One region of the Luteibacter sp. 9135 genome, then DNA from elsewhere that is predicted to be linked to it. Evidence: predicted binding sites of a transcription regulator. Region 1 holds the regulator's gene; the other holds the start of a gene.
The links. The regulator FliA, encoded in region 1, starts transcription of late flagellar genes. The targets are predictions, from matches to a motif close to TAAAGTTTNNCNNNCNNNGGCCGATAA.
Positions count from the first base shown of each region.

Region 2: a site for FliA is predicted at 3,787-3,813, ahead of FA89_RS10125 (STAS domain-containing protein). Genes of this name have one in related genera too.

Region 1 covers NZ_JQNB01000001.1:48,942-54,500, reverse strand. The annotation lists gene FA89_RS00220 (P-loop NTPase) at 23-898, shown strand; gene FA89_RS00215 (RNA polymerase sigma factor FliA) at 895-1,626, shown strand; gene cheY (chemotaxis response regulator CheY) at 1,683-2,084, shown strand; gene FA89_RS00205 (protein phosphatase CheZ) at 2,095-2,736, shown strand; gene FA89_RS00200 (chemotaxis protein CheA) at 2,744-4,789, shown strand; gene FA89_RS00195 (flagellar motor protein) at 4,789-5,529, shown strand; gene motD (flagellar motor protein MotD) at 5,526-5,559, shown strand, end outside.
Region 2 covers NZ_JQNB01000001.1:2,344,381-2,349,939, forward strand. The annotation lists gene FA89_RS10110 (glycoside hydrolase family 3 protein) at 1-230, opposite strand, end outside; gene FA89_RS10115 (beta-N-acetylhexosaminidase) at 227-2,575, opposite strand; gene FA89_RS10120 (glucokinase) at 2,572-3,609, opposite strand; gene FA89_RS10125 (STAS domain-containing protein) at 3,868-4,185, shown strand; gene FA89_RS10130 (response regulator) at 4,196-4,558, shown strand; gene FA89_RS10135 (chemotaxis protein CheA) at 4,608-5,559, shown strand, end outside.

The DNA of each region.
Region 1 (5,559 bases):
TTTCACGGCAGTGAATTCCTTCATGAGCACACACGTCGATTCCACCCAGGCCGCCGGACTCAACTGGCTTGCCGACCGTCGCCCCACCCGCAGCATCGCGATCGCGGGCGGCAAGGGCGGCGTGGGCAAGACCACGGTGGCGGTCAACCTGGGCATGGCGCTGTCCATGGGCGGGCGCGACGTGGTCCTGCTGGACGCGGACCTGGCCATGGCCAACATCGACGTGCTCCTCGGCCTGCAGCCCACGCGCCATCTGGGCCACATGCTCGAGGGCGAGTGCCGCATCGAGGACCTGATCCTCCATGCCAACCACGGGTTGAAGGTGATTCCCGCCACCTCGGGCGCGCGCCGCATGGCGCAGCTGCCGAACATCGAGCACGCCGCGGTGATCCGCGCATTCGACGAATACCCCGTGGCCCCGGAATACCTGATCGTCGACACCGCGGCCGGCATCTCCGACAGCGTGTCGATGTTCGCCGCCGCGTCGGATGAGGTGGTGGTGGTGGTTTGCGACGAGCCGGCCTCACTGACCGACGCCTACGCGCTGATCAAGGTGATGAGCCGCGAATTCGACGTCAACCGCTTCCGCATCGTGGCCAACATGGTCCGCCACGCCCAGGAAGGCCGCCAGCTGTTCGAGAAGCTGGCCCGCGTGACCAATCGTTTCCTGGACGTGTCCCTGGATTTCATGGGCATGGTGCCGCACGACGAGTACCTGCGACAGGCCATCCGCCGCCAGTCGGCCGTGGTCGACGCTTGGCCGAGCAGCCGTTCGGCCGTGGGATTCAAGAATCTTGCCCGGTCGGTCGATACATGGGGTGAACCCGAACCCCGGGTGCAGGGCCGCATCGGCTTTTTCGCCGAACGGAACCACATGGGGGGAGGGCTGCCACTGTGAGTGTTGCAAGCGAATACCTTGAAGTAACAAAGGTTTCGGCCGACCAGCTGGTCAGGACGCATGCACCGCTGGTGCGCCGGATCGCCTATCACCTGATGGGTCGCCTGCCGCCGAGCGTGGATGCGAACGACCTGATGCAGGCCGGGATGATCGGACTGCTGGAGGCCGCAAGGAATTACTCGCCGACTCGCGCGGCCAGCTTCGAGACCTATGCGGGAATCCGCATTCGTGGCGCCATGCTGGACGAACTGCGCAAGACGGACTGGACCCCGCGCTCCGTCCATCGGAAGCTGCGCGAGGTGGCGGAGGTGACGAGGCAGATCGAGAACGAGACGGGTGGCGACGCCGAAGACGCGGAAGTGATGAAGCGGCTGGGCATCGACGCCATGGAGTACAACCAGATCCTGGCCGACGCGGCGAGCGCGCGGTTGCTCAGCCTCACGGCGCCGGAAGGCGACGAAGGCGCGGCGATCGACGTGGCGGACCCGGACGCCGCGGGTCCGGAAGGCAACTTCGAGAAGAACGGACTGCGCGATGCGCTGGCCCATTCGATCGACGGCTTGCCGGAACGCGAAAAGCTGGTCATGTCCCTGTACTACGATGAAGAGCTCAACCTGAAGGAAATCGGTGCGGTGCTGGGTGTGAGCGAGTCGCGGGTGTGCCAGATCCATGGCCAGGCCCTGATTCGCCTCCGCGCACGCATGTCAGGTTGGAAAGACAAGCAGTGACGGCATCGCGTTGCCGTCGCCGGTAAAGAAAAAAGCGTACGAGGCGGAGAGCAGTTTTGGACAAGAACATGAAGATCCTCGTGGTGGACGACTTTTCCACCATGCGGCGCATCGTCAGGAACCTCCTGGTCGAGTTGGGTTTCACCAACACGCTCATCCAGGAGGCTGAAGACGGCAACGCGGCGCTCGCGCTGCTGCGCGCGCAGCCCATCGACCTGGTCGTCACCGACTGGAACATGCCCAACATGACGGGCATCGACCTGCTTCGCGCCATTCGCGCGGATGCAGCGTTGAAGTCCATGCCGGTGCTGATGGTCACCGCGGAAAACAACCGCGACCAGATCATCGCCGCCGCGCAGAGCGGTGTGAACGGTTACGTGGTCAAGCCCTTCACGGCGGTGACGCTGAAGGAAAAGCTCGACAAGATATTCGAACGACTTGCCGCGGCAGCGGGCTGAGGGAATGACGATGAACACGATGCTTTCCCCCGGCCAGGACGTGGCCCCCCAGTTGCGTGAACTGCTCGGCGCCGATGACTCGGCAGCGTTCGAGAAAGCCCTGGACGACCTGATCCGCAGCCGCGAGCAGCACCTGTTCCTGGCGCTGGGCCACCTGGCGCGCGACCTGCACGAATCCGCGCGTCGCCTGGCTTCCGACATCTCCACCGATGGCGTGCCGGGCAACATGAGCGACGCGCGCAAGCATCTGCGCGACGTTCTCGAAATGAGTTCCACGGCCGCCCATCGCACGCTGGACTTCAGCGAGAAGCTGCGTCCCCAGGCGCAGGCCCTGGCCAAGCAGGCCGATGAGATCCTGGTGCTGGATCACGCCGATCCGGCGTTCGGTGCCAACGCCACGGCACTGGCCGTGCGTGTCGGCGACTTCGCGCAAAGCTGCGACATCGGGCTGGGCGAGATGGTCGAGGCACAGTCATGGCAGGATCTTTCCGGTCAGCGCGTGGCCCAGGTCGAGGCCTTCATGGCCAAGGTCGAATCCTCGCTCGTCGAGCTGGTCCGTCTCACCGGTTCGCTCGCGGGCGGCAATGCGCCGGCTGCCGAGAAGGTCAGCCAGGACGAAGTGGACCGGCTCCTCAGCGAATTCGGTTTCTGAGTACCCTATGAGCGTGGAGCTGGACAACGAGCTGCTCAATGTCTTCCTGATCGAAGCGCGCGAACTGCTCGAGAGCCTGGGCGAACAGCTCGTGGATCTCGAAGCCTCCCCGCACGACGTGGAGCTGCTTAACGCGGTGTTCCGTGCCTTCCATACGGTGAAAGGCGGGGCGGGCTTCCTTGGCCTCAATGCGATGGTCGAGCTGTGTCATCGCGGCGAGGATCTGCTCAACGAGGCCCGCAACGGGGTGATCGTGCTGCACGCCGCCTATATGGACGCGCTGCTCGAATCGCTCGACCTGCTCAACGACATGATGCGTGCCGCCGACGGCGGCGTGCCGATCGAGCCCGCGCCGCGTTCGCTGCTCGATCGCCTGCTGATCCCCGGTCGCGCCGTGTCCGCGCCGCCGGTGGCGCTTGCCGTGCCGATCTCGGCGGCCGCGTCGACGCCGACGGCCCCCGCCGCACAAAAGACCTACGACCCGATCGAGGACGAATTCGAGGCAATGCTCGATGCCGCCCGTACCGATCGCGCACCGGCGGCACCGTCGGGCACGATCAACGACGACGAATTCGAAGCCCTGCTCGACTCGCTCTACGGCACCGGTGCGCCCGGCGCCGAGGGTGCGTCCGCTCCGCCGCCGCCCGCCCCGGTCGTCGCCGTGGCACCGGCGCCCGTGGCGAACAACGACGCCATCAGCGACGACGAATTCGAGGCGCTGCTGGATTCCCTGCACGGTGCGGCCGCCCCGGGGGCGATCGTGCCGCCGGCGGCTCCCGTCGCCGTTGCGGTACCGGTCGCTGCGGCGCCCGCTGCACCGTCGCCCGTCGCGTCGGCCCCGGCCCCGGCCGCCAGCGCGGAGAAGCGCGCTTCTTCCACCGCCGACACCACCGTGCGTGTGGACACCCACCGGCTGGACAGCCTGGTCGACGCGGCCGGCGAACTGGTGCTGGTGCGCAACCGCCTCACCAGCCTGGCGCCGCGCGGTGGCAACGATCCGATGGAACGCGCCATCGGCGAGCTGGAGCGCGTCGCCGAAGACCTGCAGAACGCCGTGCTGCGCATGCGCATGCAGCCGGTCGGCAAGCTGTTTTCCCGTTTCCCGCGCATCGTTCGCGACCTTGCCCGCCAGCTCGGCAAGGAAATCGAGCTGGTCACGGAGGGCGAGGACACCGACATCGACCGCACCGTGGTCGAGGCCCTGGCCGATCCCCTGGTCCATTTGCTGCGCAACGCGGTGGACCACGGCGTGGAGATGCCCGACGCACGCGCGGCGGAAGGCAAGCCGCGCCTGGGCACCGTGCGCCTGGCGGCCGGCCAGTATGGCGACCGCATCGTCATCACCGTCACCGACGACGGCAAGGGCATGGATCCCGAAGTGCTCCGGCGCAAGGCGGTCGAGAAGGGCCTGATGGATGCCGAGCAGGCCGCGCGCCTGGACGAGCGCGAGTGCTACGAGATCGTCTTCCGGCCCGGCTTCTCCACGGCCAGCCAGGTGTCCGACATCTCTGGCCGCGGCGTCGGCATGGACGTGGTCAAGACCAAGATCGTCGAACTGGGCGGCACGCTGTCCATCGACTCGCGCGTGGGCCACGGCAGCACCGTGCGCCTCTCCGTGCCGCTCACGCTGGCGATCATGCGCGTGCTGATGGTGCGCGTGGGGCATCGGCTGCTTTCGCTGCCGCTGTCCAACGTCAGCGAGGTGTTCGAACTGGTGCCCGGGCAGATCCAGGAACTGGACGGCCGTATCGTCGCGGCACATCGCCAGCGCGCGCTGCCGCTGGCCGACCTGGGCCACTGGGCCGGCACCGGCGGCAAGGGCGGCCATGTGGTCGTCGTGCAGATCGGCCACCAGACCCTGGGTTGCCTGGTCGACGAAGTGCTCGGCCGCGAGGACGTCATGGCCAAGCCGCTCGGTCCGTTCCTCAAGGACGTGCCCGGCGTGGCGGGTGCCACCATCACGGGCGACGGGCGGATTTCGCTGGTACTCGACCTGTCTGGCCTGGCCGACGACAGCGGGCAGGTCTTGCCGTCGCTGCGTATGGCGGTCTGATGGATATCGTCAGCGTCGTCGGCACGATCCTGGCCTTCGTGGTCATCATCGTGGGGACCATCCTCAAGGGCTCCAGCCTCGACGCCCTGTGGAACCCGGCGGCCTTCGTCATCGTCTTCCTCGGCACGCTGGCCGCGCTGCTGGTGCAGACACCGGGGCCCGTGCTCAAGCGCGCCTGGAGCATGCTGCCCTGGGTCTACCGTCCGCCCGATATCGAGTCGGAGAACCTCGTCGGCCGCATCGTCGGCTGGAGCGAGATATCCCGGCGCACCGGCCTGCTCGGGCTGGAACCCTCGATCGAGCGCGAGTCCGACCCCTTCATCCGCAAGGGGCTTCAGCTTTTGGTGGACGGCACCGAGCCCGACGCCATGCGCTCGGTGCTGGAAGTGGAAGTGCTCGCGCGCGAGCACAACGACATCGAGGCGGCCAAGGTCTACGAGAACGCCGGTGCCTACTCCCCCACGATGGGCATCATCGGCGCCGTCATGGGCCTGATGTCGGTCATGCAGAACCTGGCCGACCCGAGCAAGCTCGGGCACGGCATCGCCGCGGCCTTCGTCGCCACCATCTACGGCATCGGGCTGGCCAATCTGCTGGCCCTGCCGATGGCCTCGCGACTGAAGGGCCTGGCGCGTCGCCGTTCGCAGATGCGAGAGATCCTCGTCGAAGGCCTGGTCTCGATCGCCCAGGGTGACAACCCGCGGCACATCGAGAGCAAGTTGCAGGGGTTCCTGACGTGAAGCGTCGCCACCACGAAGAGCACATCAATC
Region 2 (5,559 bases), 2.3 Mb from region 1:
CCGTGCAGGCCTTCGTTCCACCACTCGTAGGCGGGAATGCCGAGCCGCGGTATCGCCGGCGCCGCGCTCTGCAACTGCGCTACCTTCTCGTCCAGGCTCATGCGCGAGACCAGGTCGCGGGCGCGTTGTTCGGGTGCCGCCGCCGGGGTGACGGCCGATGCGTGGCCCACCCACAGCAGCAACCCCGCCGCGACGGCTGCGACACGCCGTGTCGCGTGAGGACCGCTCATCGCGCCGGCCCGGTCAGTTTCACCGAACCCAGGCCGTAAAGCGGGCCGGTGATGGGTGCGGTGCTACGCAGGCACAGATCGTGGTCGCCACGCACCGCGGGCAGCTTGCCTTGCAGGACGAAGCGCTCGCCCAGGGCTTTGCCCGGTGGCAGGGGCAGGGTGGCCAGCAGCGGGCCCGTGCAGGTGTCCTGATGGACTTCCAACTCGCCGTAGGCGGTTTTCGCCGGGTAGGACACGACCTTGGACAGCTCGTGCGCCAGGCCGTAATTGCGGGCCAGCCGGGCCACGTCCACGCGGATGCCGGTGATGCCGTCCAGCGGCGCGGCCGGGTAGGCCCAGCAGGCGTGGAATAGGTCAATGTCGAACACCGCGGTGTCCATCGCGCCCAGGTCGGGCAACAACGGCATCCGCAGGCCCAGGCTGCCATCGGCACACTTCGTCAGCTCGCCGGTGCGTCGGGTCAGCAGCGTGTCGCGGTCTATCACGCGGCTGCGTACCGCGGCCATCCGCGTGCCGTCCGGGGCGAAGGTCGCGGCGCGCACGGTGGTCGGCAGCGTCACGTCGAAGGGCGCGGCATAGTCCATGGCCTGAGTATCGGGCAGGCTGCCGTCCGTCGTGTAGCGGATCGTGCCGAACGTCGTCTGGGTGTCGATCCGCACCGTGGCCTTGCCGGCGCGCAGGATGCCGGACACCGGTTCGTCGAGGTGGATGCCCGGCGCGAACGCGGTATCCGACGCGTCGATGTCCAGTGCCGCATAGCGACGCACCTGCGCGGGCAGCCGCTGCAGGAAGCTGTCCCAGTTGCGCACGTCACGTGGCGACCAGGCGATTTCCGCCATGGCATCCAGGCGCGGGAACAGTGCATGCTGTATGTGGCGAGTAGAGGGAATGAACTCGCTCCAGAGGGTGGCCTCGGTACCCAGCACATGCCGGGCCTGTTCCGGCGTCAGCGACGCGTCCACCGGTTCGAAGCCGTAGACGCGCTTGAGGTCGAGCACCGACAGGCGGCCGTTGGGCTCGTCGGCGCGGTCGCTCTGCAGGTTGTCGAAATACATCCAGCCGGCGGGCGCGAGCACCACGTCGTGGTCCTGCTTCGCCGCGGCCACCGCACCCTCGACGCCGCGCCATGACATGATCGATGCCGTGCGCGGCAGGCCGCCTTCGAGGATTTCGTCCCAGCCGATCAGGCGCCGGCCGTGTTTGGCGAGGTAATCGCCCAGGCGGTCGGTGAACCAGCTTTGCAGGGCGTTTTCATCTTTGATGCCCAGCGAGGCCATCTTCGCCTGCACGGCGGGCGACTGTTTCCACTGGTCCTTGACCGCTTCGTCGCCGCCTAGGTGAATGTACTTAGACGGGAACAACGCCATCACCTCGTCGAGCACGTTCTCGATGAAGGTAAAGCTCTTGTCGTCCACGTTGTAGAGATAGGGATTGACGCCCCAGTCCACGGAAACCGCGGGATGCTCGCCGGTGACACCGACCAGATCGGGGTAGGCGGCCACCGCGGCCTGTGCGTGTCCGGGCATGTCCAGTTCCGGCACCACCGTAATGTGGCGGGCGGCGGCGTAGGCCACCACGTCGCGCACCTGCTCCTGCGTGTAGAAGCCACCGTAGCGTTCCGGCTCGCCGAACGTGCCCGCGCCCGGCGGCGTCCGCCAGGCGCCCACGTCGGTAAGGCGGGGGTAACGCTTGATCTGGATGCGCCAGCCCTGGTCGTCGCTGAGGTGCCAGTGGAAGACGTTGAGCTTGTGCTCGGCCATGGTGTCGAGCACCTGCTTGACCGTGGCCACGTCGTGGAAATGCCGGGCCACGTCGAGCATCAGGCCGCGCCACGCGAAGCGCGGCCAGTCACGGACGGCGACATCGGGGAGCTGCGTCGCACCCTGCCGGCCATCCGCGCTCGCCAGCTGCCACAGGGTGACCGCACCGTAGAAAAGACCCGCGTCGCCGCGCGAGGCGATCCGGGCGCCGTCGCCGGTGATGTCTAGGGTGTAGCCGTCCGCCTGGGTCACGCGGGCGGCCGGATCGGTGCGCAGCACGATGGCGCCATGGGGTGGCTGTCGCGTGGGGATGGGCGTCAGCGACAGGCCGCGGCTGCGTTTCAGTTCGGCGGCGAGGTAGACCGCGGCGGCTTCGGCGCCACGATCGCCGGGCGCATAGGCAATGACGGTATGCGCGTCGATGGCCAGCGAGCCTTCGGTCTGCCGGATGTCGGCGGGCAGGGGAATGAGCGGCAGCGCGTCGGCGTGCACCAGGCCGCCGGTGCAGGCCAGCGCGGCGGCCAAGGCCAGGCGGCGGCCAAGGTGCCGTGCCGCGGGCTTCCGGCCGTTGCTGCCGACGGTCATCGTGAGCCCACCCGCGAGCCCGCGCGCATCGTGGCCGCGCCCAGCACGCCAAGGTGACCGTGCTCCACCAGCCACACCGGCACGCGCTCCAGGAAAGGTCGCATGACGCCCTTGTTGAAAAAGCGCTCGCGGAACCGGCTGGCCAGGACGAAGTCGCTGATCTGGGGAAGGATGCCGCCGGCCAGGAATACGCCACCGTGCGCGCCGTAGAGCATGGCCAGGTCGCCGACGAAACCGCCCAGCACGGCGCAGAAGACGTCCAGCGCGGCATGGGCGGTCGGATCGGTGCCGGCCATGCCGGCCGCGCTCACCTCGCCGGGGGTGGCCAGCGACGCGTCCCGCCCGTTCAGTTCGGCGAGGGCGCGATAGGTGGCCAGCAGGCCGGGTCCCGACAGCAGCGACTCGACCGATACGTAAGGCCGGGTCCGGGAGAGGATGCGCAGGATGGCCGCCTCGCGCTCGTCGCCGGGGGCGAAGGCGATCTGGCCCGCCTCCGTGGGCAATACCGTGGCCTGCCCGTCGCCCGGCAGCAGCACGGCCGAGCCGAGCCCGGTACCCGGTCCCATCACCACGACGGGACCGCGCGTACCACCGGGGATGCCCGGGAGCACGGCGATCGCCTCGGCAGGGTCGATGAACTGGCTGGCGAAGGCCACCGCCTCGAAGTCGTTGACCACCTCCAGCGCGTCGCCCGCCACGGCGCGAATGTCGCCCAGCGCCACCGGCCACGGCAGGTTGCTGTTGGCGACCTGGTCATTCAGCACATACCCGGCAATGGCGATGGCGCAGCGCTCCACCCCCAGCGGGGCCAGGTACGCATGGGTCGCCAGGAAATCCTTTAGGATGGCGGCCAGGCTGGGCCATTCGGCGCCGACGTAGCGGCGGTGGCAAAGCAGCTGGACGGCCGCCTGTGCCGGCCCCTGGGGATAGACCAGCGCGACGCGCGCATGCGTGCCGCCGACATCCGCCGCGAGCACCGGGCGCCGTGCCGACGCGATGTCCGTAACGACCGGCTGGTTGGAGAAGGTTCCCATCATTGACCCCGTGATTGCTGGCGATCGCGGCGTGACGAAAAAGGTCATGCGGCGCGACGATACGGTTCGAGTTTTTTCCGCCATGACAACGTTGTCAATGAATATCATGTTCACTGGTGAAGATGAGTGAATTTCACAATGGTCGGCGGTGGATTTCATAACCGGTGACGCATCGCCTAAAGCTTTCCCCCGTGGGGCCGATAAGCCCATCGAACGACCCCAGGCGATCTGCGCCACGGGGTCCCCATGGTACGGACGATGGCCAAGAAATCCTCCAAAGAAGCCACCAGCACAGCGCTGGCACTCGATGCCGACCTGCGCATCGCCGCGGCCCCCGCGCTGCGCGATACGCTGTTGGCGGCGCTCGCCAGCGGCGGTCCGGTCGGTATCGACGGTAGCGCGGTGGCCCAGGTCGACACGGCGGCGCTACAGTTGCTTGCCGCGTTTTCCCGCGATGCGCGGGCGGCAGGACGCACCGTCACCTGGACAGGCGTCAGCGATCCCCTCCAGCGCGGCGTGGTCGTGCTGGGTCTCAACAGTCTGATTGAACTGCCGGCCCACGCCGGCGTGAACTGAAGGTGCTTCGATGGCTAAGATTCTTGCGGTAGACGATTCGGCTTCCATGCGCAGCATGGTCGCCTTCACCCTGCGTGGCGCCGGTCACGACGTCGAAGAGGCCGACAACGGCCAGGCGGCGCTCGATTCCGCCGCCGTGCATAAGTTCGACCTGATCCTCGCCGACGTGAACATGCCGGTGATGGACGGTATCTCGATGGTTCGTGAGATCCGCACCCGCCCGGACTACCGCGGCGTGCCCATCCTCATGCTCACCACCGAGTCCAATCCGGAAAAGAAAATGGAAGGCAAGGCGGCCGGTGCCACCGGCTGGCTGGTCAAGCCGTTCGATCCGGAGCAGCTGCTGGCCACCGTCGGCCGCGTTCTCGGCTGATCTTTCCGCAAGTCGCTTCCTTACACGTTCCGGTCATCCAGGGTTCCCCATGTCCAAAGTCGATCTGGCGCAATTCCACAAGGCGTTCCATGAAGAGAGCCTCGACGGTCTCGACGCCATGGAGCAGGCGCTCCTCGCATTGGACGAGGGTGCCGAAGACCCGGAACTGATCAACGTCGTGTTCCGTGCCGCCCATTCGATCAAGGGCGGTGCGGCCACGTTCGGTTTCACCGACGTCGCGGCCTTTACGCACGTGGCCGAAAACCTGATGGACGAGGTCCGCAGTGGCCGCCGTCCGATGGAAAAGGCCGTCGTCGAATTGCTGCTGCGCTCGGGCGATACGGTGCGCGACATGCTGTCCCTGTCGATGGCCGGCCAGCCGGCCGCCACGGCGGAAAGCCAGGCGCTCCTGGCCGAGTTGTCGGCCATGGTCTCGGGGGCGCCGGTCGCGCCGGTGGCGGCCAAGGCCCCCGCACCGGTCGAAGCCATCGAAGGCTGGGACATCGCGTTCCGCCCGTTCGACTACCTGCTCAAGACCGGCAACGATCCGGCACGCATGTTCCGCGAGCTGGAGGCCATGGGTCCGCTCACGGTCACCTGTGACACCAGCAAGCTTCCCGCGCTGGCCGACATGAACGCCGAGTCGTCCTATCTCGGCTGGACGCTGAGCCTGGACGCCGGCGCCAAGCGCGCCGCCGTCGAAGGCGTGTTCGACTGGGTCGACGGCGATTGTGACCTCACGGCCACGCCGCGCCTGTCGGCACCGGTGGCCGCGCCCGTCGTCGAGGCCGTCGCGCCGGTTGCGGCCGCCGCGCCACGCGCCGTCCGCGAACCCGCGGTCAACAGCGAATCCAGCTCGGTCCGCGTCGGCATCGAGAAGATCGACGTCCTGATCAACCTGGTCGGCGAGCTGGTCATTACCCAGTCCATGCTCACCCAGTTCAACGACGGCGTGGACGAATCGCAGCTGGAAATGTTCCGCCAGGGCCTGGCCCAGCTGG